2 regions of the Lysinibacillus sp. genome follow, and region 2 is predicted to be linked to the other one. Evidence: predicted binding sites of a transcription regulator. Region 2 holds the regulator's gene; the other holds the start of a gene.
What was found. The regulator NrdR, encoded in region 2, represses ribonucleotide reductase genes. The targets are predictions, from matches to a motif close to AACACNATATATNGTGTT.

Region 1: RT445_RS13080 (vitamin B12-dependent ribonucleotide reductase) is a predicted target of NrdR. The motif match lies at 15,505-15,522, and genes of this name have one in related genera.

The regions. Positions count from the first base shown of each region.
Region 1 covers NZ_DAMDAY010000057.1:5,174-24,320, forward strand. Annotated here, with positions in the region: gene comX (competence pheromone ComX) at 138-296, shown strand; gene RT445_RS13030 (ATP-binding protein) at 353-2,623, shown strand; gene RT445_RS13035 (hypothetical protein) at 2,899-5,769, shown strand; gene RT445_RS13040 (hypothetical protein) at 5,931-7,232, shown strand; gene RT445_RS13045 (MFS transporter) at 7,551-8,774, shown strand; gene RT445_RS13050 (M20 family metallopeptidase) at 8,792-10,207, shown strand; gene RT445_RS13055 (glutaminase) at 10,290-11,261, shown strand; gene RT445_RS13060 (amino acid permease) at 11,305-12,645, opposite strand; glycine riboswitch at 12,809-12,885, opposite strand; gene RT445_RS13065 (hypothetical protein) at 13,243-13,488, shown strand; gene RT445_RS13070 (rhodanese-like domain-containing protein) at 13,959-14,345, opposite strand; gene RT445_RS13075 (lipoate--protein ligase family protein) at 14,551-15,381, shown strand; gene RT445_RS13080 (vitamin B12-dependent ribonucleotide reductase) at 15,582-18,152, shown strand; gene RT445_RS13085 (Nif3-like dinuclear metal center hexameric protein) at 18,302-19,063, shown strand.
Region 2 covers NZ_DAMDAY010000004.1:77,351-87,690, forward strand. Annotated here, with positions in the region: partial or broken gene polA (DNA polymerase I) at 1-755, shown strand, start outside; gene mutM (bifunctional DNA-formamidopyrimidine glycosylase/DNA-(apurinic or apyrimidinic site) lyase) at 768-1,640, shown strand; gene coaE (dephospho-CoA kinase) at 1,654-2,247, shown strand; gene RT445_RS02110 (glyceraldehyde-3-phosphate dehydrogenase) at 2,453-3,475, shown strand; gene nrdR (transcriptional regulator NrdR) at 3,736-4,206, shown strand; gene RT445_RS02120 (replication initiation and membrane attachment family protein) at 4,223-5,587, shown strand; gene dnaI (primosomal protein DnaI) at 5,615-6,544, shown strand; gene thrS (threonine--tRNA ligase) at 7,187-9,118, shown strand; gene infC (translation initiation factor IF-3) at 9,534-10,037, shown strand; gene rpmI (50S ribosomal protein L35) at 10,069-10,269, shown strand; gene rplT (50S ribosomal protein L20) at 10,327-10,340, shown strand, end outside.

The DNA.
Region 1 (19,147 bases), on a different contig from region 2:
AAATTATGTTGAATTATTGGAGAGTGGTAGTATAATAAAATTATAGTTACAAATTTGGTTAATAATTCCTTTGTTTAAAGAGTTTTTAGCAAATTATGTAATTATAAATTAAAACTAATGAAATGAGGCGATATTTTATGATTAACATGATTCAATATTTAGAGCAAAATCCGTCGTTGGTAACATTGTTAAAAGAAAAAAAAGCTTCTTTAATTGGTGTAACAGATCTTGAACAAAAAGCAATTTTGGATTCGTTTGATGAAGATGTATGTTTAGAAAATCGTGTTTGGTATTAAAACATAAAAAAAATAAATGGTTTGGGCTTGCTATAGGTATCTATTTAATTTTAGGGATGTACCTACTTAATGTTACTTATAGCAAACCCTTTTTAAATATTGAGTTAGAAAAAATAAATAATAATTGGACAATAACGGATTCCTATTATAAAAATTGGGCAACAAAGCATCAAATTACACCTGGGGATATTGTTTTAAATGTTGATGATGTGAAAATAAATAATTTATCTTATATATCCTTTGATTCAGCCATTAGGGCAGCAAAAGAATTAACGATCCAAAAGCCTGATGGAAAAATAATCTCTATACAAATAAAAAATCTTGATATACCTCAGCAATTTTACTATTTATTGATAATACCGGCATGTTACTATGCTTTGACATTATTTATTACGGTATATTTATATTTTAAAAAAATAAATCAACACCTTACCAATTTACTAATATTATTTATTCTAAGTGTTTCTTTAGCATATGTGAGTATTGGTGCTTCAGGGCGTTTAGATAGTATAGGTATGATTATTAACCGTAGTAGTATGCTATTATGTTTAGTAATTCTGTTACTTTTTTTAGAAAATTATTTTGCGTTTTTAAAGATAAAATGGCTCTTTATAAAAAAACTAAAAGTATTTTTTTTATTTCCTGTTTTAGCGATTGCGTTTAGTGTTTTCAGTATTTTTTATCCATCAATCAACCCTATTCTATCTGAAATTGTGCTATGGGTATTTTTTCTATTATTAATATTAAATCTTGGAATATTGATTGTAGGTTATTTTAAGTATAAATTATCTCAACTAAAGATATTGTTAATGAGTATCATTATTCCATTTTTGCCCTTTCTACTTTTCTATGCATTACCCCAAATCTTATTCAATACACAATTACTCTCTGCTGATATTTGTTCATTATTTCTAATGCTTATTCCATTCAGCTTTATATTTACACAACTTACTGAGCGTATTTTTGATATGGAGTATTTCATTTCTCGATTACGTTATTATTTTAATTTTTCTTTTGCTTTTACACTATGGCTGTTATTGGGGCTGTATTGGCTTACGGATCTTTCGATTACACGCATGACGGAGATTTTCTTTTTCGCTTTTCTCTCGTTAATGGCCCTGTTTTACATGAAGGAGCGGATTGATTATCGTAAGCGGAAAATCCTTTTCTCTACGAAAGGGGACTACATTCATCGCTTGTATACTACCGTTGATAGTATAGGTCGAGTGGTCAAAATCGAAGATCTATTGGAGAAATTTGTGCAGGAGGTTGTGCTCCAGCTTGAAATGGAAAGTGTTTATGTTCTGACCTATGATTTTCAAACACATCAGGTGACGTTAACGAATAAATCGAAGGAATACACGCAACATCAAATTGATGAGGTCCTTGTCGAGCGTTTAGGGCTAGGGGATATTAAAAAAACAGATCATTTCTATATCGCCTTTATTCATCAAGATGCGAATTATAAACGAATCCTTGTTGTTGACCATAATAAATCGATTTATCTAAAGGATGAGGAGTTGTTATGGCTTGAATTGTTATTGCTCTATTTAAACAATTTTATTGAAAATACGAAAATGGTTGAGGAGCTTTTAAATCAGTTAAAGCATATGAAAGAGGCTGATAATCGACAACTACCGTGGCTCAATAAATTACTTTGGCTACGCTTCGAGGAAGAAAAATATCAACTTGCTCAGGAACTTCATGATACGATTTTACAGGAACAGCTTCATATTGCGAGAGAAATGGATGTCCTTATGCATACAAAGGAAAAAGAGGAGATCCCAGCGAGACTCATAAAGCTGCATGAACATATGGTAACTTCCTTGAATGATTTAAGGGGCTACTGTGAAAATTTAAAGCCACCACTTCTCGATACGTTAGGATTAAATGCCGCCCTTGAAAAACTGATTCAAAAAATTCATAAACGAGCAAATTTTGTGTTGGTTTATACGATTGATCGGCTTTATTTAGAGGATGAACGGTTAAACTTAATGATTTATCGCTTGTTCCAAGAATTGTTAAACAATGCTCTAAAACATTCCAATGCGAATACCGTTGAAATCTATTTATTAGGCACCGAAGAAGGTTTTGAAATTTTGTATACCGATGATGGGGTAGGCTGTAATATAGATGACATTCTACTTGCGGATTCTATGGGCATTCAAGGTATGCAAGAGAGGGTTCAGGCTTTTAATGGGAAATTCGCCTTAGATAGCAAAGTAGGTGAAGGACTAACCATTCGTATACAAGTTAGTGAAACCAATCAAACGCATCCTTATACGTATAGTACGCTGAACCGGCCAACTTATATGATACGAGGATAACCAAATGAGGTGTAAGCACATAGGTATATACTTATTTAAACCTTTTAATCTCTTCGTAGAGGCTACGAATGCGGATTAGAAGGCTTTTGTTTTTTGATATCTTTTACTCTTTGAGAGGGTTGATCAAAAATAAAATATTATCATCAAAAAAATATTGTTTTATAAGAGTAGAATAGAGAGAAAATACACTTTTTACAATTATTTCTCCAGAACAAAGGAAATTATAGCAGCAAGACCGATATAATTCATTAGAAGGATTAAGGAGGTCAATAGATTTGAATAAGAAATTATTTTTAACAGCAGCAGCCGTTCCAGTAGCACTCATTGTACCAGCTGTAGCAAATGCAGCAGAAACGGTTTCGATTAGTGGTGAAAATATTGTCAATGGAACATTAACAGTTGAGCAATTACCTAATAATGCAGTGGTCAATCTCTATCAATGGTATTACCTAGAGGACATTACGAGTGAAGATAGTTCAAATTCAGTAACAAATAAGCCGATTTCTGGCGCAACTTCGCGATCATTTAAAGTGCCAGTTGAAGCAGCTGGAAAATCAATCTTTGTAGAAGCAACTACAATTGACGGTAAAAAGTTTCAAAGTGAGCCACGTGATATAAAAGCATTAGACTTGGACATCACTATTCCAACGTTGGAGGGTCATTCCTCTTCCAGTTTTGTAGCACCTGGTGAAACGGTGAAAGTAGCTGGCGTTTCTGTTACAGATAAGGGTGGTGCCAAACTACAAAGTGACCAAATTACATATAGTTATCAATGGTTTTATAAGCTTGGCGATAATTCCTTCACAATTATTGAAGGTGCCGCTGGGAGTACATATACAATTCCAAAGGACGCCATTGAAAAAGGCATCAAGGATATTAGCGTCACTGTTAAAGCAAAAGTAGGTCTTTCTTTTGTGGAATCTAAACTTTCAAATACCATTACTGTATCGACCGTACCTACTGATACGTTAACAAATGAAATTAAAGCATTACTAATCCATGATAATAAATACAATGTATCAGATTTTGAATCATTCGAAGCCAAAATAAAGGAATTAGAAAGTAAGTATCAAGCTTTATCGGCACCAGCAAAAGCAAATGTGTCCAATTATGATGTTCTAAAGAGAGCCCTCGCTGATGTGGCACTACTCAATAAATTAGAAGAAAAAGTAGATAAATTACAGGACGTGAATGGAAAGGATCGACCTAAATATATTCAAGAGATGGAAGAGGCCTATAATAAGCTTGATCAGCTACAACGCAGCTTAGATGCGAATGAAGTCCTCTATACGAACATTAAAAATTTATTAAATGAGCCAAATGATCTGGAGGAAATTTCAGAAGTTCGACGATTAAATCAAGCTATTGTTCATTTACTATCCTACGAAAATTCTCTTGCACAATATGTACCTTCAGATAAGGATACCCTAAAAGCGTTAGTGACTAGCATTGAAGAGGATATCGCAAAGTTATCCCCAAATTATCGTGGGGCAATTCAAAATCAAGCTATTTTAACAGAAGCTAAATCAGATATTAAAAAAGTGGAGCAATTTATTAAATCCTTTGATAAATTATCGACAGACAATACACCGAATAAGCAAGTTACAGTGGCGAAGTCCATTCGATCTGCCTATGAAAAATTGACGTATAAGCAATTAAAATTAGTATCAGACAAGTATGTACAGCTTTTAGCGACAGCGGAAAGTGCTGAAGTGAGTCAAATTGCCGCATTAAATCATGATATAGAGAGCTATATTGGCGATGATATCTATCCAATCAATCCATCAGCTAGCTCATGGCAGAGTCATGTCAATAATGTCAATCGTATGATTAAAGAATATAAGAGCTTAACGAAAACATCGGCAGCTCAAATTGTTGGCTATGACAGTCTTGTTACTTTACAAAAAGATTTAAAAGCAGCTGAAAAAGTGATAAAAGATATGGACGCTTATCAAAAATTATCTCGAACAGCTGGCGTGACAGAAAGTAAACTGAATTCAAGCTATACGAGTGCTCTCAAAGCTTATAATAAGCTTACGACTTTACAACAGTCCCTTGTCTATAATGCCGATGACTTTTTACTGAATACGCCTAAGGTTTCAATTGATGACAATGGTAAAGTGCCTGCTGATAAGGCTGCTGCGGAAGCATTGAAGGCCGAAATAGCTAAATTTGCAGATGTCACTACCTTTACATTCAAACAATTAGAATCCGCAACTGATAAAGCGTCAGAAACGTATAAAAGTCTATCGTCAGGTGCAAGAAAATATGTGACGAATTATTATTTATTAACAGCAGCAAAGAAGGATATTTCAGGTGTGAAATCATTCCATAAAAAAGTCCAGACAGCTAGAGAAGAAACAGATGCTGCTAAACAAGCTAAAAAAATTGAAACAGTGCAAAAAGCGTATGCTAAATTACCTTCGAATCAACAACATTTAGCAAAAGAGCAATATGAGGCTTTATTAAATAATCAAATTATTGATGAAAATGCGCCGAATATTACACAGCTAAATCATGATATTGCAAGCATTTTAGCAAATGATCTTTATACAGTTTCCATTGATAGAATTAAAAATCTATCGACACAGTATAGTAGCCTTAGCTCAAGTGATAAAAAATTAATTACAAATTATGATATTTTAAAAGCAGCATTGGCGGATGTCAAAAAGGTAGAATCCTTTATGAAGACTTATGAGAAATCGATTAATAATAATCCAAGTACAGTCATCAAGGCATTTGAAAAGCTGACGTCTAAACAAGTGAGCCTGATTGATGCTGCGACTAGACAGTTGATTATTGATAAGCAGAAAGGGCAACAGCAAACAAATGAAAGTGCTTTGCTGTTAATTGAGTCTATCAATTCTCTAGTTGTAAAAGGTGAATATATAGCTGGGTTAGAGGAAAAAGTGAAAGAAATTCGTGCGATTTATGATCAATTAAGTGCTACTGATCAGAAGATCGTAAAAAATTATTCGAAGCTGACACAGGCGGAAGGGGATTTGAAAAAGGTAGCAGACGTTCATGCTCTATACGTTCCAGTGGATGGAGATGAGAAGGCTCGCAAAGCATGGCAAACTGCCTATGGTAAGCTTTCAAAGAAATTAGAGTTACTTTATAACAACATGTATCCAACTGAACAATAATAATTACTACAAGAAGCCCCGATGGATTTTCGGGGCTTTCTTTATAGATAAAGTCATTATTATTTGTCTAGTAAATTCAATGTTCGCTATACTATGTACTACAGAGAATGAAATTTTTTACATAAACGATTGTAGTTTCACAAAGAAGGTAGGAACAAAAGATGTATAAAATAGGTGTTGTTGGTCCCGCTAAATCGGTTGAGAGAATTATTGCGTTAGCACGGGAAATTGAACAGGATATGGAGTTTATTCCGTATATTTATGAAGTGGCGACGGAAACAAAGCATCTTGTCGAGACCTATAATCAGGATGTGGATTTCTGGCTATTTTCTGGCTACATCCCCTATAAGCTTGCCAGTCAAACGAATGTTTCCAAGGATAAATTGACTCATATTATTTTTTCCGAAGCAGCCATTTATCGGGGCTTTTTAGAGCAGTCCTATCAACAAAAAAAGTTTATTGAAAATGTCAGTATCGACATCATCCCATCGCCTTCCCAAATGGCGTCAGAGAGTCTTGCGGAAATTCAGCATAATGTCCATCACATGTATTTAAAGGAATTTGATGTGGCTGTTAATCCACAAGAGCTATTTGATTTCCACTATGATCTCTGGCAGGCGGGCAAAATCGATTTTGCGATTACTTGCTATCCTTCTGTTGATGAAGAGCTGAAAAAACGAGGTGTGCCGTCTTATTGGGTTTCACCGACCAAAACGGAAATTTACCATACCGTTCAGCTTTTTACAGAAAAAATCAAAACGTCCTATTATAAAGAGACCCAAATTGGTGCAGTTATGCTGGAAATAAAGGACTTCGATTCATTAAAAGAAAGAATGAAGCAAGGGTACCGTATACAGTATTTAGAATTGCGCATAAAGGAAAACCTGCTTCAGCTCTGTGAACAAATTGATGGCTCACTGATTGAAGAAGGGAATGGAAAGTATACTATTTTTAGTACAAGGGGAGCCATTGAAGGACAAATCCAATTTTTACAGGAAAAAATGTATCAGCTGTCCATTGAAATGGAAGCGAAGGTAACAGCAGGCATTGGTTTTGCTCAAACGGTGTTCAATGCTGAATTACATGCTCATCGAGGATTAAGACAGACGAAGGAAAATGAAGCGGTAGATATTGTTATGATTCAGGATGATGGAACAATTATTGAATCCGTAGGGAATGTAGAAGAACTTACGTATTCCTATCGAGCAGAAGACCCTTTTATTTTAGAAAAACTAAAAAAAGGTAATATTAGTGTAAAAACGTACATGAAAATTTATGCGCTTGTGCAGAAAATGCACTGGAAGCATTTTACGACAAAGGATTTAGCGACACAGCTTCAGATGAGTGAAAGAAATGCCCAACGAATCGTGGCAGATTTATGTGGAGTGGATTTAGCGAGAATTTGTGGAGAAGAATTACAGCATACTCGTGGTAGGCCGATAAAAATGTATCAGCTTGTTTAAAAATAATGAAGATGTCCCAAGCCAAAAATGGTTTGGGGCTTTTTTTGTCCTTTAAAAACTGATTTATCAAGGAATTGTGAACCTTTTAAAGAGATGAATGTTCGTTTACAAAGACGATTATCTATTAGAAATTTTCAAAAAAATATTGTTTTTTCATAGAAGTTTGATTATTATACGAATATATAACGAAAATGTCGGTATATAAAAGGGGTTTTATTTTACTAGATATTACAAGGGGGCAAAGATCATTAAGGAAAAAAAGCAGTGAAGTAGAGACTGCAATGTTAGAGAATGTTTTGAGATATGGGAGGGATATGAATGTTAACAAATGAAGTAACTAAAAAATCTAGAAATGTTATCCTTGCGCTATTATTTTTGGGCTGGTCTTTAGGAAACTTAGACCGTTACATTATGAACTATGCAGTTGTTTCAATTACAGGTGATTTGCAATTAGATGCATCCTCTACGGGTATTATTTTAAGCGCTTTCTTTTTAGGCTATGCCATTATGCAAATACCAGGTGGCTGGCTTGCTGATAAATTTGGCGCAAAACGAATCTTACTGTTGGCTGTTATTATGTGGTCTATTTTCACCGGTCTAACAGCAATTGCTTGGTCATTAACGGCTATGATTGTGATTCGCTTTTTATTTGGCATCGGAGAGGGTGGATTTCAGCCAGCGAGCTCTAAGATTATTGCGACGATTTTCCCGAAAGAAGAAAGAGGAAGAGCCATGTCCATCATGCTTACTTCTGGAGGGATTGTATCATTAATTGTGCCGCTGCTAGCTGCTTATTTATTAGGAACGATAGGTTGGCGCATGATGTTTATTATTATCGGGTCGATTGGAGCGATTATTGCCTTATTATACTGGAAGTATATTCAGCTTCCGAAGGCTGAAATAGTAGAAGAAGCTGGGACAAATCATCCTACTACAAAGGTAAATTTTAAAGAATTATTGAAAACACCACTTATGTGGAATTTGATCATTGCATATTTTTGTATTTATGCAGTGAACTGGGGATTAGTTTCTTGGATTCCTACGTATCTTCAGAAAAATCGTGGATTGGATTTAATGTCCATTGGCTGGGCACAAACAATTCCTGCTATTACAACGATTATCGGTGTGTATGGCAGCGGATTTATTATTGATAAGCTACCAAGAGGAATGGAAAAGGTACTAGGGTCCATATCCTGTGCAGTTATCGGCATATTATTGTATTTAATGTTTACGGCCAAAACAGTGACGTTATTTATTGGTTATCAAACAGTTGTTTCGATCTTTATTGCGTTCGTCATTACGTTATTACCTGTTATCGTACTGAAGAAATTACCTTCTTCAATTACAGGTTCGGCAATGGGTATCGCCAATACAGGTGGACAGTTAGCAGGTTTTGTCACACCTATGGCCATTGGCTTTATGGTAGATGCTTTTAATGGTTCGTTTGATGCGGCATTTTGGATGTTAATTGGCTTTGCGCTCATCTGTATTGTGTCCATTGTCACGCTTAATGACCAAAAAGGGACTTTATTGAAAGCATAAAAATTGGAGGGACTTTAATGAGTTTTCACGAAAAAATTTCGACATTAATTGAAGCAAAACAAGAAGCTAGTGTGGCATTAAGTGATGCTATATGGGCTGTACCAGAGCTTCATTTTCAAGAAAAAAAATCAATGCACTATATGAAAGAGGCGCTAGAAAAAGAGGGTTTTCAAACCGAAGTGGGTGTTGCTGGACTTAGTACAGCTCTGATAGGGACGTTTGGTTCTGGAAAGCCTGTCATTGCCTTTTTAGGGGAATATGACGCACTTCCTGGTTTGAGTCAAAAAGGTGGCGCTACACAACATGAACCTATTGAAAATGGAGGAAGCGGTCATGGCTGTGGGCATAATTTATTAGGAACTGGAGCCTTTGCTGCTGCTGTGGCAGTGAAAGATTATCTTGAGCAGCATAATCAATCAGCAACCATTCGATTTTACGGCTGTCCTGCCGAGGAAAATGGTTCAGGTAAAGCGTATATGGCAAAAGCTGGACTTTTTGATGATGTTGATATTGCGATTTCTTGGCATCCAGGTACATTTTCTACTGTAATGACTTGTAGCTCTCTAGCAAACTATGCTGCTACTTTTAAGTTTACTGGGAAAAGTGCACATGCAGCAGCAGCACCACATCTTGGACGAAGTGCTTTAGATGCTGTTGAGCTGATGAATGTTGGGGTAAACTACTTACGAGAACATATCATTCCAGAAGCTCGTGTGCATTACGCCATCACAAACTCTGGTGGAACTTCACCGAATGTAGTACAACCCTATGCAGAGGTAACCTATCTCGTTAGAGCCCCTAAAAAACAACAAGTACAAGAGATTTATCAGCGCGTTGAAAATATTGCAAAAGGTGCAACGCTTATGACAGGTACGTCGCTTGACATTGATTTTGAGGGTGCTGCTTCAAATCTCATTACAAATAAAACACTTTATGATGTAATGTATCAACAAATACTTGAAATTGGTATGCCAGACTATACAATAGAGGATGAGCAGTACGCACAGGCAATTTTTAATACATTTACACCTGAAGTACAAGCTTCTTCGTTAGTAGGTTTGCGTAAAGAAGATGTTAAGCGTTTACAAGGAAAAGTCATTGCGAATCACGTCCCAGACATGCTCCCTGAATTTATTATGGGTGGCTCAACAGATGTTGGAGATGTCAGCTGGAAAGTACCAACCGTACAATGTACAACCGTATGTATGGCATTAGGTACACCGTTGCATACATGGCAGGTTGTTTCACAGGGGGTTATGCCAATTGCGCATAAAGGTATGCTACAAGCGGCTAAAATCATGGCTTGTACAGCTATCGCATTACTTGATAATCCAGCATTAATTGAAGAAGCAAAAAAAGAATGGCAAGAACGTCTTGATGGAGAGACATATATATCTTTAATTCCGGAGGGAACACAGCCTCCAAAGCTATAAAAGGATAGCGATCTAGATAGAGTCTTCATAGGAGAACTATGAAGGCTCTGTTTTTGCCTCATTTTGAAAGGAGAACACATCAATGTCAACACAAGCTAATCATCATGAACATGATCAACTAGTGGCACAATGGGTGACACAATTTCGTCCTGCTGCAAAAGAGGGACAATGTGCTAGTTATATTCCAGCCTTAGCCAAAAAAGACCCGAATCAATTAGGTATTGCGATTATTGGAAATGATGGCCGCGAAATCAAAGCAGGAGATACAGCAGAATTATTTACGCTTCAAAGTGTCTCCAAAGTTATTACATTTATTTTAGCCTGTATGGATCGAGGAGTACCTTATGTGTTAGAAAGAGTAGATGTGGAACCGACAGGAGATACCTTTAACTCGATTATTCGCTTGGAAAGCCATCAGCCAGGAAAACCTTTTAATCCAATGATTAATGCAGGGGCTATTACAGTGTCCTCTTTGCTCGCGGGGAGTTCGCCACAAGAGAAGGTCACAAAGATTCTAGCATTTTTAGAACAAATCATCGGCAAGCAATTAAGTATTAATGAAGAGGTATTTCAATCGGAATGGCAAACAGCTAATCGAAATCGAGCATTAGCCTATTATTTAATGGACTCTGGTTTCCTTGATTGTCCAGTAGAGGCGGCACTTGAGGTCTACCTGAAGCAATGTGCGATTGAGGTTAATGTCTCAGATTTAGCCATGATTGGTTTAGTCATCGCCAATGACGGCTATCATCCACTTTTAAAGAAACAGCTTTTTCCTAAACAAGTGGCAAAATTAGCGAAGGCCTTGATGGTGACATGTGGTATGTACAATGCTTCAGGAAAATTTGCAGCATTTATTGGCCTACCTGCTAAAAGTGGTGTGTCAGGTGCAATCCTAACAGCCGTTCCAGGACATGCTGGCTTGCATTCACCGTTCCCCGCTGGCTGTGGTATAGGTATTTATGGACCAGCTATCGATTCAATCGGCAATAGTGTCGCTGGTGTACAATTACTCAAGCATTTAGCGACGGAATGGGACATGACAATTTTTTAACAAGTGGAAGATGGCTTCAGGGTAGTCTGAAGCCATCTTCTTTTTATTTTTTTCTTTTGATTTTATAAATAATCAATAGCGCGATAAACCAAATTGGTGTTAACAGCAGTGCTGTACGCGTAGCCTCAGAAATCAACATGACAATAAGTAAAAATGCGAAAAATGCAAGAATGACATAGTTGATAAATGGTGTTAGTGGTGCTTTAAAGTTTGATGCTTCATGTAAAGCACGATTTTTTCGTTTATAGATGATGTGAGAAATAACAATAATGCTCCATACCCATATAAAACAAATTGCACTAATCGTCGTCACAATACTAAAGGCATTCTCTGGCATCAGCTTACTTAGCAATGCACCTACTGATACAACAACAGCAGACACAACGAGTGCGTTACTTGGAACACTGTTTTTGTTCAGTTTTGCAAACGCAGGAGAAGCTTGTTTATTGTTACCAAGATTAAAGAGCATTCGACTTGTAGAGAATAAACCACTATTACCAGCTGAAGCGGCAGAAGTGAGTACAACAAAATTTATAATACCAGCAGCAATTGGAATTCCTGCTAATGTAAATACTTGGACAAAAGGACTGTTTTCGGCAGACATTTCATACCATGGATTGATACATAAAATAACAAATAATGCTCCTACATAAAAGAGTAAAATACGGAATGGAATTTTATTAATGGCAGACGGAATATTTTTTTGAGGATCTGCTGTCTCAGCAGCTGAAACCCCGACTAATTCTACACCAACGAATGCAAAAACAACCATTTGAAAGGCCATTAAAAAGCCATATAACCCATTTGGGAACACCCCACCATGTGCCCAAAGGTTTTCCACAGAAACTGGCCCAGAGCTAGTATGAAAGCCTGTCACTAACATAATAAGTCCGATAATGATAAGAGCTACAATAGTAATGACTTTAATGATGGCAAACCAAAATTCTAGCTCCCCAAAAAGCTTAACTGTTAATAAATTCAGTAGTAATAATAATACTAAGCAACCAATGGCTGGCACCCACTGTGGGATATCAAACCAATATTGTGTATAAACCCCTACAGCAATAATATCTGCCATGGCCGTCATAATCCAACAGAACCAGTATGTCCAGCCTGTTACATAGCCAGCCCAGGGTCCTATGTATTCAGATGCAAAATCCGTAAATGATGTGTAGCCCGCGTTAGATAGTAACAGTTCGCCTAATGCGCGCATGACAAAAAATAGTGCGGTACCGACAATTAAATAGGCTAAAATGATGGAAGGTCCTGCAAGGGCAATGGCTTTCCCTGAGCCTAAAAATAAACCAGTGCCAATCGTTCCACCAATGGCAATAAGCTGCACATGGCGATTTTTTAAATCACGTTTTAATTGTTGCTGTTCCACGTTAATCCCCCTCAAAGATGCGTAAAAACTATGACTGGAAAAATAAAAAAGAGACTAGTTGTGACACTAGTCTCGGAAAAACGTCAGAATAACAAATACCATTTATTCGCAAATATTTCATGAAATCTTTTAACATTCATGTGGCTTCGCTTATAAAAGCTGCTATTACTCCTCTGTCCTTTTGCCTGAGATAGTGAACCCTTCGGCGACGCATTGTGCGCTCTCTCCAGAACTGCTCCTGCTATAGTTTGATCCATAGCATTCATAGCTTATTAACTTTCTAATCAATTGTTATTGTAAGATATTATACATCCTATCAGTGCACGTAAAATAATTCAACAATAAATTTTAACTATTTTCAGAAAAATAGAAGAATGGGTTACTAAATGGGAAATCTCTGACGAAAAATAGGAATTCTAGACATAGAAGATTTAGTAAGGAGAATTGCTAAAAAAGGGGAGACACTTTTAGTGGAAGCTTGCATAGGGAGAGAAGCAAGCAGGCAAAACGGTATAGTTCGCTCCAAAGAGTGGTGAGGTCACCCCTTCTGTTGGGAAGGCACTTGAAAGTGGGGGAGCTCCGCTCTGAAGGAAGGCAATGTACTCAATATTGTCGAGAAACTACTCAAAGCCGGGGGAAGTGATCAATCTGGAGAGTGAACCGCTCAAAGGAAGAGTGAATCCGCTCCAAAAGAGTTGCAAAGTGATCATTATGTGTGAAGAACCGCTCCAAACTGCTGTCGAAGCGATCATTCTGGAGGGAGAGCCGCTCCAAAAGGGTAGCGAAGTGATCATTGTGTGTGAAGAACCGCTCATAGGAAGAGTGAACCCGCTCCAAAAGTAGCGAAAAGCGCTCAATATGATGTGAGAACCGCTCCAAAAGTGTAGCAAAGTGCTCATTGTGTGTGAAGAACCGCTCAAAATTGATATCGAAGTGATCATTCTACAGGGAGGACCGCTCACATGAAGAGTGAACCCGCTCCAAAAGGGTAGCAAAGTGCTCAATCTGTAGGAAGAGCCGCTCCAAATTGATGTCAAAGTGATCATTCATCATGCAGAGCCGCTCAACTAAGATTGCAAAGTATCAGTCTCTAGTAAGGACCAATTTACAGTGTGGTATCATTAGGGAAAATGGGCTATAGGTTACCCCTTTTTGTTGGGTTTTTTTCTGGTCCAAATGCAGGATTAAAGACTGGTTGAAACGAGAGCTAGTATTTAATGATTTGCAATAGATATAATATAGTAGAAACTCTGAATTTTTTAAAAAAGAAGTCGTCTCATAGTTCTTTGAGACGACTTTTTTTCATGAGAGTATTAATATTTTTTTGCTTTTATTTTACCAGTCCAAGTTTTAAAACCGCCTTGAAGTTGGTAAATTTGGTTGTACCCACGTTTTTTAAGAAATAATGCAGCACGTGAGCTACGGCCTGTATTTTGACAGTATAGATATACTGGTAAATCTGGGCGGATTTCTTTATAACGTTGACGAAGTGTTGTAGAAGGAACATTACGTGCACCAAGAATGTGACCTGCATCAAATTCTTTTTGTTCACGGACATCGATTAGCTGTGCTTTACGATAGCCTTCTATGAATTGCTCTTGTGTTAAGTTGGTTACGGCTTTTTTTAGTCGTAGTGCATTAATACCAATATATGCAATGATAACTACTAAAACGACACCGATTGTGATAAGTATGTCCAAGATTTTCTTACCCCTTTCTATCTTCTCTATTATTATAAAAGATGCGCTAGCGATAGTCCAATGAGTTTGATAAAATTAACTAGGTTGTGGCAAATTCGTCTATTTTGTTACAAAAGCATATCGAGCAACCGTAGAGTAATTTTTGTTAAGGTTGAACCACAGGTGGGGCCTGAGGGATCATTTTATATTTGTAGGAGATGAACATATGACAACTTGGTATTTTTTAAATTCAGGGAAATGTAGTCCTTCTTTTAATATGGCGCTAGATGAAGCATTACTTGATTGGCATAGTGAGGGGTTAATTCCACCAGTGATCCGTTTTTATGAGTGGGAACCTGCGACACTATCAATTGGTTATTTTCAACAAGCCAAAAGAGACATTAATTTAGATGCTGTTCGAGAACAAGGTTTAGGTTTTGTCCGTCGACCAACTGGTGGACGAGCTGTCCTGCATGAACATGAGCTAACATATAGCGTCATTGTTACTGAAAGTTATCCGAATATGCCAGAGTCTGTGACAGAAGCATACCGTGTATTAAGTGAGGGAATATTGCAAGGTTTCCACAACCTAGGAATGGATGCCTATTTTAGTGTTCCTGATACAGAGGAGAAAAGAGCTGACTTAAAGAGTCCGAAAAGTGCTGTTTGCTTTGATGCACCAAGCTGGTATGAACTTGTCGTTGAAGGGAAAAAAATAGCGGGAAGTGCCCAAACACGTCAAAAAGGTGTTATTTTACAGCATGGCGCCATTTTATTAGATTTAGATCAAGAGAAATTATTATCGGTATTTAATTTCTCAAGCGAGGAAGCAAAGGATCGTATGCGTAGAAAGCTGCCAGAAAAGGCAGTCGCGATTAATAGTCTTGTCAAAGAGCCAGTGACAGTTGAGCAATGTGTGACAGCTTTTCGAGATGGCTTTGCAAAATCGTTGCAAATTGATTTAAAACCATTTACACTTTCAGAGGAGCAATTAGAATATGTCCATGCATTAGAAGAAAAAAAATATGCATGTGACGAGTGGAACTTTAAAAAGTAAAAAATGGTATGGAAAAAATATTTTTTTACGTTCAATCCTAGTTATAACAAGTAGTTCTGAATCTATTTAAAAAAGCAAGAGTTGAATTAAAAAACTATATATAGTATCTTTTTTTAAGACATATACACAATATGTAGTGTTTAATAACACATGATATTGTGTATTTATTTTGTAATGAAGAAAACAAGGGAGGCAAAATGATGGTACTCACAAATCATCAACCCGATGTAAACAAACAATTTGAGCAATTAAACAAAGATATTGAACAATTTTCACAGGTTCACCCAGTAACACCTGACATGCATATCACACATAAAGGTGTATCAAGACTTGTCATGATCGATCGCTACTCGTTTAAAGACACGGAAAAGAAAACACTAAAAGCTGGTGATTTTGTTGTTTTAACGGTAAAAGCTGATCCAAAATTCCCTGCACGAGGTTTAGGGACAATTCAAAAGCTGGACATGGCTACAAAAACAGCAGATATTTTGATTGAGGAAGATTATCGTAGCGCATTAGACGATCCGCAAGAGCAGGAAACGGGTGTGATTACACGTTCAATTGACGTGCTAGAAAAGCCTCTTGAAATATTTTATGAACAAATCGCAAAACGAAATGCAACGGGCCTTGCCGCTGTTGAAAAAACACCAGAAAAACGTCAAGAATGGTTTGAAAAATTTTATGAGCAATTAGTATCCTTGAAATTCATTCCAGCTGGACGAGTGATTTATGGAGCTGGATCTGAAACTGATGTAACCTTCTTTAACTGTTACGTTATGCCATTTGTCGCTGACTCTCGTGAAGGTATCAGTGATCACCGTAAGCAAGTTATGGAGATTATGAGCCGCGGTGGTGGTGTTGGAACAAATGGTTCAACATTACGCCCACGTAACACGCTAGCACGTGGTGTAAACGGTAAATCATCTGGCTCAGTTTCTTGGTTAGATGATATTGCTAAATTGACACATCTTGTAGAGCAAGGTGGATCACGTCGTGGAGCACAAATGATTATGCTAGCAGATTGGCATCCAGATATTGTGGAATTTATTATTTCGAAAATGCAAAATCCACGTATTCTGCGTTATTTAATTGAAAATACGACAGATGAATCAATCATTCGACTAGCAAAAGAAAAATTAAACTTTAAACCTCTTTCTATGCAGGAAGAAGCGATGTATCAAGGCATCGTGAACTACAAAAATATAGAAGGCTTAGGTGGATTCGATACAGCGATTATACGTGAAGCTGAAAATAAGTTACGTGATGGTGGTACTTATACAGTTCATAATCCTGAGTTTTTAACAGGTGCGAACATTTCCGTAACATTAACAAAAGAATTTATGGAAGCCGTTGAAAATGATGCTGACTTTGAGCTTCGCTTCCCAGCTGTAGAGGAATATACAAAAGAAGAAATGAACATTTACAACACGGAATGGCATAAAGTTGGCGATGTTCGTGAATGGGAGAAAATGGGCTATAAAGTCCGCACATACCGTACAATTAAAGCAAAAGAATTATGGAATTTAATTAATGTTTGTGCAACTTACTCTGCAGAGCCAGGTATTTTCTTCATCGACAATGCAAATGACATGACAAATGCCAAAGCATATGGACAAAGTGTTGTAGCGACAAACCCATGTGGCGAACAACCACTTGCACCATATTCTGTGTGTAACTTAGCTGCTGTGAATTTAGCACAGTTTGCAAATAAAGAAAATCAATCAGTTGATTACGAAGCACTACGTGAAACAGTACGTGTAGGCGTTCGTATGCAGGATAATGTAATTGATGCAACACCTTACTTCTTAGAAGAAAACCGTGTACAAGCACTAGGCGAGCGTCGTGTAGGTTTAGGGGTAATGGGCTTAGCAGATTTACTTATTTATTGCGAGAAAGAATACGGTTCAGAAGCAGGCAATGCTTTAGTCGATGAAATCTTTAAAACCATTGCTGAAACAGCATATGAGGCGTCTACAGAGCTTGCTAAAGAACGTGGTAGCTTCCCATTCTTAGTAGGTGCTACTGACGAAGAAACAGCTCGTTTACGTAAAGCCTTTACAGAGACAGGCTATATGCAAAAAATGCCTGCTCACATTAAAGAGCAAATTTTAGCAACAGGTATTCGAAACTCACATTTATTAACTGTTGCGCCGACCGGTTCAACGGGAACAATGGTAGGTGTGGCAACAGGTCTTGAGCCTTACTTCTCCTTCACGTACTACCGTTCTGGTCGTTTAGGTAAATTCATTGAAGTGAAAGCTGAAATTGTCCAAGAATATTTAGAGCGTCATCCAGAAGTAAATGAGCAAGAGCTTCCAGAATGGTTCGTTACAGCGATGGAGCTAAAACCAGAAGCACATGCTGATGTTCAATGTATTATTCAAAAATGGATTGATTCATCTATTTCTAAAACTGTAAACGCACCAAAAGGCTATACAGTACAGCAAGTTGAAAAAGTGTACGAGCGACTATATAAAGGTGGCGCTAAAGGCGGTACGGTCTATGTTGATGGTAGCCGTGATTCACAAGTACTTACACTAAAAGCTGAAGAAAATGATATGGATCAACTTTCATTTGAAGAGGAATTAGTAGAAGAACATACAAAACGTCCGGTCGTATTAGTAGATACGATTCAAGCGTTAGAGTCAACAACTGTAATTGGCTCTGACGTAGGGAATACATGCCCTGTATGCCGTAAAGGCACAGTCGAAGAAATGGGCGGCTGTAATACATGCACAAACTGTGGCGCACAGTTAAAATGCGGTCTATAAATTAGATATAAAATCAGTTGTACCTTTTTACCCCTTTAGATAAGATAATCTAAAGGGGTATTTTTTGTTTCAAATGGAAATATTTTGTTTAGCGATTTAGGAACGAATTTTTGAATACAGAAAAGATGATTGAGGGGGTATGTAAGTAAATGGATGTTTCACAAATTGTAGAAAAAATTAATGAACTTTTTAATGTGAAAAATAAGAAAATCTATGCTAGTGAATCTGGGATTACATACAAGGCAGATAAAAAAATAAAAAAAATAGGATACTGTGTTAACCTAACCCTTGAAACAATAGAGGAAGCAAGAATTCAAGGCGTTGATATGATGTTGACACATCATGATGCTTGGGAGGAACTATATGGATTGAAAGACGCATGCATCGAAAAACTAGCGGAGTATGGTATAAGTCACTACTATAATCACTTACCGCTCGATGACTGTCATTTTGGAACAAATGATAGTTTATTAAAAAAATTGAACTTAAAAAATATGAAAAGAACCCACGAATGGGAAGGATTATATTTTGGTAGAATCGCTGAATACGATAAAGAAATTGAATTTCATGAATTCGTATCAAAAATTGAAAACGTACTTGAAGAACCCGTTAGATTTTGGCGGTTCAATGACAAAAAGGTGAAACGAGTGGGCTTAGTCTGTGGTAATGGAGCATCAACAGCTTGTCTTAAGGAAGCCGTTGAACATAAGTGTGATACATACATTACAGGTGAAAGTAATTTGTATACGATTCAATATGCTCAGTTTAAAGGAATAAATCTAATTATCGGAAGTCATACTTTCACAGAATTACCTGGAATTGAAAGTTTAGCATTGAAATTGAAGGCCAATAATAAAGATCTTGAAATAGTGAGACTTAACGAATTCCATCATGAAGCGAATATAAGATAAGGCATATTAGGAAAGAGGAAATCTTTCAGTAGGTGGCTGAGCTCATAGTGTGCTCGTGATATTAATTTTTTGCCGAACTGGTAG
Region 2 (10,340 bases):
TACCTATCCGTTTGGAAGAAGGACGCAAAATCCGTCAAGCATTTGTCCCTTCAAAAGAGGATTGGATTTTATTTTCTGCCGATTATTCGCAAATTGAATTGCGCGTGCTGGCACATATGTCAGAAGATAAAAACCTTGTAGAGGCTTTCCGCGAAGGCATGGATGTTCATACGCGAACTGCTATGGATGTATTCCATGTAGCAGAGGATGAAGTGGATAGTAATATGAGGCGTGCTGCGAAGGCTGTTAACTTTGGGATTGTTTATGGCATCAGTGATTATGGACTATCACAAAACTTGGATATAACGCGTAAGGAAGCCGCGATATTTATTGAAAAGTATTTCGCAAGTTTCCCAGGGGTTAAACAATATATGGATGAAATTGTACAAGATGCAAAATTTAATGGGTATGTCACAACCATTTTAAATAGACGTCGCTATTTACCAGACATTACAAGCTCGAATTTTAATTTAAGAAGCTTTGCGGAGAGAACGGCAATGAATACACCGATCCAAGGTAGTGCCGCTGATATTATTAAAAAAGCAATGATTGATATGGATGCTCGCTTGAAAAAAGAAAAGATGCAGGCAAAACTACTTCTACAAGTGCATGATGAATTAATTTTTGAAGCTCCAAAAGAGGAGATTGCTTTGCTAGAAAAAATTGTACCAGAGGTAATGGAAAATGCCATTGGGCTTTCCGTACCGCTCAAAGTAGACTTCAACCATGGCTCTACATGGTACGAAGCAAAATAAGGAGGGATTCAAATGCCTGAATTACCAGAGGTGGAAGGTGTCGTCCAGGCATTGAAGCCAAAAATTGAAGGACGGACAATTCAACAAGTACAGCTATCTGAAAGGGTACGTTTCTCTTTTAGTGAGGGTAAGCAATGCATCGTTAAACAAGCAGAGCCGGATGCATTTGAATTGTCTTTGTCGCACATGACAATAACTAAAATTGAACGACGAGCGAAATATATATTCTTTCATTTGATGAAGGATGATGTGCCATATGTGCTTGTCAGTCATTTAGGCATGACAGGTGCATGGTTTGTTGTGAATGAACCAGAAGAAATCAATGAGGAAAAATTCCAAAAGCATATCCATGCAACATTTAAAATGGCAGATGGGGGATACTTAATTTATTCGGATATTCGTCGCTTTGGTGAACTTCGATTTTTGGCAAAGATTGAAGATCATGTGCCGCTAACAAAGATGGCACCAGAGCCATTCGATGAGCATGCTTGTGAATTTTTTATAGCACAATCTAAATTACCAAAATATGAAAATAAAGCTGTGAAAGAGGTTATTATGGATGGGCAAGTCATCTCGGGCTGTGGCAATATTTATGCTACTGAAGCATTGTTTGCCCAGAAAGTTCATCCTGCACGGAAAATGAATCGCATTAGTGACAAACGTAAAAGAGCTTTATTTGAGGAAATTGTTGCTGTCCTACGCCAAAGTATTGAAGCGGGTGGTTCAACTATTTCTGATTATCGAAACATTAATGGGGAAGCCGGGAGTATGCAGAATCGGCTGAAAATGTATGGGAAAAAGATATGTCCAGTATGTGAAACAGCAACGAGTCAAATGACAATTGGTGGACGTACCTCTGTTTATTGCCCAAATTGTCAACATTAAAGGGGATTTAACGATGATTATCGGACTAACAGGAAGTATTGCAAGCGGCAAAAGTACAGTAGCAAAAATGATGACCGAACTAGGGTTACCGATTGTTGATGCAGATATTGTAGCACGAGATGTCGTAGAACCAGGAACAGAGACATTAGCTTTAATTGCTGAAAGCTTCGGACAAGCTATTTTGCTTGAGGATGGCAATTTAAATCGAACAAGGCTGGGGGATATTATTTTCCATGAGCCTGCCAAACGCAAAATTTTAAATGATATTATGCATCCAGCCATCCGAAAAGAAATGCTACGTCAACGTGATGCTTATTTAGAGGCAGGGTATCAGCATGTTGTGATGGATATACCATTGTTATTTGAGAGTAAGCTTCAGCATTTTGTGGAGCGTATCATTGTCGTATCGGTCAGTGAAGAAGTTCAGCTTCGACGCTTAATGGAACGTAATAATTTATCAAAAGAAGATGCTTTAGCACGTATGCATTCACAGCTACCAATGTCTGTCAAAGAAAAAGGCGCAGATGCGGTTATTTATAATAATGAGAATATAGAAAATACAGAGGAACAATTAAGGAAAATCCTCAGTTATTGGAATGTTATTTAATGGTTTCATTAAGATGCGTAGCAAAATATGTTTGCTGCGCATTTTTTAATGGGGAAACGACATAATAAGGATTAATTTTTCAGAAAATAAGAACTTTTATATTGTGAATATATAATGTTCATCTTTTTTAAAATTGTGTTATACTAATCACCATAAAGTATATAATTAATTAATCTGAGTATGTACTCACAGGAGGATATTATAAATGACAGTATCAATTGCTATTAATGGTTTCGGACGTATCGGACGTATGGTTTTCCGCCAAGCGATCGTACAACAGGATTTAAATATCGTTGCAATTAACGCGAGCTACCCAGCTGAAACGTTAGCACATTTGATTAAGTATGACACAAATCACGGAACATTTGAAGGTACGGTAGAACCAGCAGGCGATGCTTTAGTTGTAAACGGTAAACGTGTTCAAATTATTAGCGAACGTGATCCATTAAAATTACCTTGGGCAAAAATGGGTGTAGATATCGTTATTGAAGCTACTGGTAAATTTAATGAACGTGACAAAGCAGCAATGCACTTAGAAGCGGGCGCTAAAAAGGTTATCTTAACAGCACCTGGTAAAAACGAGGACGTAACAATTGTTTTAGGTGTAAATGATGACAAACTTGATATTGCTAAACATGATGTTATTTCAAATGCTTCTTGTACAACGAACTGCTTAGCTCCAGTAGCGAAAGTATTGAATGACACATTTGGAATTGAGAATGGCTTAATGACAACAGTTCATGCTTATACAAATGACCAAAAGAACCTAGACAATCCACATAAAGACTTACGTCGTGCACGTGGATGCGCACAATCCATTATTCCAACATCTACAGGTGCTGCAAAAGCATTAAAATTAGTTTTACCTGAATTAGAAGGTAAGATTCATGGTATGGCATTGCGTGTTCCTACACCAAACGTTTCTTTAGTAGATCTTGTAGTAGATTTAAATACGGATGTCACAGTTGATGCTGTCAATGCTGCATTCGTAAAAGCTGCAACAGAAGGTCCGATGAAGGGCATTTTGAACTTCTCTGTTGAACCATTAGTATCTTCTGATTACAACACAACTACTTACTCATCAACGGTTGATGGACTTTCTACAATGGTATTAGGCAGCCGTAAAGTAAAAGTACTTGCATGGTATGACAATGAATGGGGCTACTCTGCACGTGTAGTAGATCTTGTGAAAAAAGTAGCGAATGCTTTAGAAACAGTAAACGCATAAAAATTTCATCGTGAGCACATTGAAATCTAAGTGATTTCAATGTGCTTTTTTTATGCAGAGGAATACCGAAAATGGTTAAGTGTTATGTTATTTGTGCTACAATGGCAATCCTTCTAGACCTCTTAAATTTGAATAATTTTCTTGTACTTTAGGTGCTTTAGGTTTATCATGTGCTCACAAACATGAATGCACTTTTCTTACATGTAGGAAATTTGTTATAATAGAAATATTAAATTGTTGTAAATCAGGAGAGTAATTATATGAGATGTCCATCTTGCCAATTTAACGGAACGCGTGTTGTGGATTCGAGGCCAGTAGATGATAATAAAGAAATTCGTAGACGTCGTGAATGTGAGTCGTGTGGCTTCCGTTTTACAACGTTTGAAAAAATTGAAGAGACACCATTAGTCGTAGTTAAAAAGGAAGGTTCACGAGAGGAGTTTAGCCGTGAGAAGGTACTTCGTGGACTTATTCGTGCTTGTGAGAAACGCCCAGTAGCGCTTGATGTACTGGAGGAACTTGTCCTATCTATTGAAAAAGATCTTCGTCGTATAGGCAATTCAGAAGTACGCTCAGAAGACGTCGGTGAAATGGTAATGGATCGCTTAGCTAAAATTGATGAGGTAGCCTATGTGCGATTTGCCTCGGTTTACCGTCAGTTTAAGGATATTAATGTTTTTATTGAGGAAATTAAAGATATTATTCAACGTCAAACGGAGAAAAAATCATAGAAAACAGAGAGGATGAATGACGTTGATTCATTTATATAAGGAATTGCAGCCTGGCGATCCTTTCGACATTCGTCTACCTCATGCATTTTCTACACAGGAGCGTCAATTAGTTACATTGTTTTATCAACCATTAACCGGCTCGGAGCCAATTAGCCTTTATTTAACGTTATGGGCTGAAGCTGAACAAATGCCAAAACAGCAAATGACCCATTATTATTTAATGAATGTGCTCGGATTGCCCATTGGTAAAGTGTTTGAGGCCCGTATTGCACTGGAGGCAATCGGTTTGCTACGCACATGGAAAAAAGAAAATGCGGGTGAGCGTAGTTTTTTATATGAGCTACAGCGCCCACTTGATGCAGATAGTTTTATGAAAGATCCGTTGTTGTCGATGTTTCTGTTTAGTAAAATCGGCGAGCAGGCCTATCGAAACTTACGTCAGCGCTTTATGTCACCTGTAAAGGACAAAGAATTTAAGGATGTGTCTCGCGCCTTTATTGATGTCTTTAAGCCTGTTCATTCTAATATCCCATCCGATTTACAAGTGGATACGAGTCAAAAGGATAAACAGCAAAAAGTATATCCTTTTTATTTGGAGCAATTTGATTTTGATTTGTTGCAAGCAGGTTTGTCAGAGCAATTGGTACCTTCCAATTTGTTGACATTAGAAGTACGTGAAGCGATAGCGAAACTGGCATTTTTATATCATTTAACAGCCCTTGATATGCAAAAAGTGGTCATTCTTGCTTTGGACGATGATTTAGGAATTTCCCAAGAACGTTTACGCAAGGCTGCTGCCGATTTTTATAAATTAACAGTTTCAAAGGAGCCGCCAAAACTAGCAAGAGTAAACGAACCTCTACCAGTAGCAGAAGTGGGGCAAAAAACGAAGGATCAGGAGCTCCAACATTATTTAGAGACAACAGCTCCTGTTCAAGTATTACGTGATATTAATAATGGTAAAGAACCATTACAAACGTCTGTTCAACTTGCAGAAAATTTAATCGTTCAGCACGGCATGCCAATTGGGGTAGTCAATGCATTATTAGAATACGTTATGCTAACGACAGATATGAAACTACCTAAAAAATATGTGGAAACGATTGCTGATCACTGGGTACGTAAAAATGTCCAAACGGCAAAGGAAGCAATGGAGCTTGCACGCCAAGAGCATGATAAATATACTGCTTGGAAAAACAAGCCACAAACTGCAAATAAAACGAGTCAACAGGTCAAAGGACGTTCAAGAAATCAACGTGAAGAAAAAGTCCCCGAATGGTTTTATAAACGTAATGAAAAACAAGAGGAAGATGCTTCTAGCACGATAGACTTTGAAAAAGAACGTCAGAAAATATTGGAAATGCTAGGAAAAAGTGAATAGCAAAGAAGGTGAGCAACAATCGAACCTATAAATGGACCATTAAAACGAGCAATAAATGTACCGTCGTTTCAAGAACGCTATGAAGCTATGCGACGTGAAATTTTAGAACATCCACAAGTACAGGAATTTCTAGCTCAACATGCAGATGAATTAAACTACGAGAATATTGAACGAAATTTACCAAAGCTTCATGAATTTATTAGTCAATCTACAGAATGCTGTGGTTGCGATAATACCGAACACTGTACCAACTATTTAAAAGGCTTCCTCCCGACATTAAGAATCGTCAGGAATTCTATTGAAATGGACTATGTTCGTTGTGAGCAAAAGGTACGAGAAGAAGAACGCCGAGATGTTGCGAATATGATTGCAAGCATGCACATGCCAAAAGATGTGCTCCAAGCGACCATTCAAGATCTAAGTATTGATGATGAATCTCGCGTCGCGATTGCACAAAAAGCGGCTCAATTTGTAAAAATGACAAAAGAGTCAGGTCAACTACCCTCCAAAGGGTTTTACTTATTTGGTAAATTTGGTGTTGGGAAATCTTTTGTGCTTGGTGCTTTAGCTAATGAGCTAGCATCGATTAAAATTCGCTCTGTTGTTGTGTTTGTCCCAGAGTTTTTACGAGAAATGAAAAATGCTATAGGCGATAATACATTAAACGAGAAAATAGATTATATTAAAAAAGCTCCAGTCCTAATGTTGGATGATTTAGGTGCAGAAACTATGACGGCGTGGACGCGAGATGAAATTTTAGGAACCATTTTCCACTATCGTATGGCAGAGCAATTACCAACGTTTATCACGTCTAATTTTAATTATGATGAATTGGAGCACCATTTAGCACAGTCACAAAAGGGTGATATTGAAGTTGTAAAAGCAGGACGAATTATGGAGCGTATTAAAGCCTTGACTATACCGATTGAAATGCGAGGTAAAAATCGTCGTATGTAACATTGGTAGTTGCATTTTTCGACAATCGAGCGTATACTGACTCATATACTTAATATCAACATGCATTGATGAGGACATGAATTTTGTGTATCAGCTTATAGAGAGGGAAGTCATCGGCTGTAAACTTCCTAGTGTCGGCACATTATTTACTACCTACTGAGCAGCGAAAGGGATAATCTTTCGCCGGTCCCTAGCCCGTTAGCTAGCCTTGAGCTTCGTCTGACTTTAGATAAGTCGGAAGGAAGAAGGGTGGAACCACGAGCATACGCTTCGTCCCTTTCGTAGGGACGGAGCTTTTTTGTTTTCTAGCACATATGAAGAATGCCCTAGAATGAGAAGGAAGCTGTTCGAAATGTTGAAGACTCCGCTCGCAAAGGAGTTGTAACCACTCCAAGAGAGGAGAGAACCGCTCAAAAAAGTGGTCACACAGCTCGCAAAGGAGTCGCAACCGCTCCAAGAAGGGGGAGAACCGCTCCAAAAGTAGTTCACACCGCTCCAAGAGAGGAGAAATCCGCTCCAAAAGACTTGAGACCTGCTCAAATAGGGTGCCCTAATTTCTAGCTAAGCTGAAATACTCGAACGATTGCCTGATTCACTCATCAATCATTATGAATTTAACACAACTAAAGGAGTGCAAAGAATATGTCAGAAATGATTAAATTAACTTTTCCAGATGGCGCTGTAAAGGAATTTGCAAAAGGCACATCAACTGATGACGTAGCATTATCAATTAGCCCAGGCTTACGTAAAAAGGCTTATGCGGGTAAAATTAACGGTGTGTTAGTGGATTTAAAAACACCAATTGAAGAGGGTGCAACAATTGCAATCATTACACAGGATGATGAGGAAGCTCTTGAGATTTTAAGACATTCAACAGCTCACTTAACAGCGCAAGCTATCAAACGTCTATTCCCAGATGTAAAGCTTGGTATTGGTCCAGTTATTGAAGGTGGTTTCTACTATGATATTGACTCACCAACACCAATTACTGCTGAAGATCTACCTGCAATTGAAAAAGAAATGAAAAAAATTATTGCTGAAAACCTAGAAGTAGAACGCAAAAATGTAAGTCGTGCGGAAGCTCAAGCAATCTATGAAGAAATTGGCGATGAATATAAATTAGAATTACTAGAAGCTATTCCTGCTGATGAGCAAGTGTCTATTTATTATCAAGGAGAATTTTTCGACCTTTGCCGTGGTATTCACGTACCATCAACAGGTAAGCTTCGTGAATTCAAGCTTTTATCTTTAGCGGGTGCTTATTGGAGAGGAAACTCTGATAATAAAATGCTTCAACGTATTTATGGTACAGCGTTCTTCAAAAAAGAAGAATTAAAACATCACCTACAAATGTTAGAGGAAGCAAAAGAACGTGATCACCGTAAAATCGGGAAAGAATTAGACCTGTTCACAACTTCTCAAAAGGTAGGGCAAGGTTTACCACTTTGGTTACCAAATGGTGCAACAATTCGTCGTGTTATTGAGCGCTATATCGTGGATAAAGAATTATCACTTGGGTATAAGCATGTTTATACACCAGTATTAGGTTCGAAAGAGCTTTATCAAACTTCTGGTCACTGGGATCATTATCAAGATTCTATTTTCCCACCAATGGAAATGGATAACGAGACATTAATTATGCGTCCGATGAACTGTCCTCACCATATGATGGTTTACAAAAACAGCATGCATTCTTATCGTAACCTACCATTACGTATTGCAGAGCTTGGTACAATGCACCGTTATGAAATGTCAGGAGCAGTTTCAGGCCTACAACGTGTACGTGGGATGACTTTAAACGATGCTCATATTTTTGTTCGTCCAGACCAAATTAAGGCGGAGTTCCAAAAAGTTGTACAATTAATTTTAGAAGTTTATAAAGATTTTGATTTAAATGATTACTCATTCCGTCTATCGTATCGCGACCCAGCGGATACTGAAAAATACTTTGATGATGATGCAATGTGGGAAAAGGCACAAAGCATGTTAAAAGAAGCGATGGATGAGCTTGGCTTAGATTACTTCGAAGCTGAAGGTGAGGCTGCTTTCTATGGACCAAAACTTGACGTACAAGTAAAAACAGCGATTGGTAAAGAAGAAACTTTATCAACAGTTCAATTAGACTTCTTATTACCTGAACGATTTGACCTAACTTATGTTGGAGAAGATGGTAAACCACATCGTCCAGTCGTTATTCACCGTGGTGTAGTATCAACAATGGAACGTTTTGTTGCCTTCTTAATTGAAGAGTACAAAGGCGCATTCCCAACATGGTTAGCACCAGTACAAGTGGAAGTCATTCCAGTATCAAATGAAGCTCACTTCGACTATGCAAAACAAATTGAAGAACAATTAACTGCAGCTGGTTTACGTGTAGAAATGGATGACCGTGAAGAGAAATTAGGCTATAAAATCCGTGAAGCGCAAATGAAGAAAATTCCGTATATGCTTGTCATTGGGGATAAAGAAGTTGAGGCAAATGGCGTGAATGTACGTCGTTATGGCTCAAAAGATTCTGAAACAATTAGCTTTGAAGATTTCCTAGCAACGATTAAAGCTGAAATTACTAAATAAGCATTTACAAGAAACCCTCGCTTGCATAAGTGAGGGTTTCTGTATAAAATAAATCTTACTTTTGTATAAAATATTTCATTCTAGGTCAATATGGTAGAGATAAGAAATTAAACATTTGACAACTTATCATATACATGCTAATATAATTAAGGTTAATGAATACAAAGTTTGTGGTTGAAGTAGAGGCTGCCCGCTTCTCACCTGATACAACGCTTTAAAGGCTGTGAACAGGTATGACACGTTGAATTGTTTTGCGTAAACTTGCGCATGCACATATAGCGGGCGGACATCTTCAAAAATGTCCGTCCTTTTTTTATGGACATGACAAGAGGATGTACCGTTCAACCGGGCAAGGCTTTGCCCAAACCATGTATTCGCGACAACTACTTGGAGGTGGATTACTATTAGCAAAGACATGTATGTAAACGAAGGCATTCGCGCACGTGAACTTCGATTAATCGATCACAATGGTGACCAGCTTGGTGTAAAGACACGTAATGAAGCGCTAGAAATCGCCGCTCGTGTAAACTTGGATCTTGTCCTTGTGGCCCCTCAAGCCAAGCCGCCAGTCGCTCGTATCATGGACTATGGTAAATTTAAGTTTGAACAGCAAAAGAAAGACCGTGAAATTCGTAAAAATCAAAAGGTCATCGTAATGAAAGAGGTTCGTCTGAGCCCAACTATCGATGAGCATGATTTCCAAACGAAGTTACGTAATGCGATTAAATTCCTTGAAAAAGGCGATAAAGTAAAATGTAGCCTACGTTTCAAAGGTCGTGCGATTACACACAAAGAGATTGGTCAACGTGTGTTAGATCGTTTTGCTGAAGCTTGTGCTGAAGTATCAACGGTAGAACAAAAACCGAAGATGGAAGGCCGAAGCATGTTCTTAGTTCTTCAACCAAAGAACGAGAAATAATATTAGACGAACAGTTTAGGAGGAATTCGACATGCCAAAAATGAAAACTCACCGTGGAGCTGCGAAACGTTTCAAAAAAACGGGTTCAGGTAAATTAAAATACGACCGTGCTTATGGAAGTCACTTATTCGCAAACAAATCTACGAAACAAAAACGTCACCTACGTAAAGCAAACATCGTTTCATCTGGTGACTTCAAACGCATCAAATCTTTACTTGTTTACATGAAATAATTGACTACAAAAAAATACTAACATTCATTTTTTAATGAAAAGCAGGAGGTAATTCATATGCCACGCGTAAA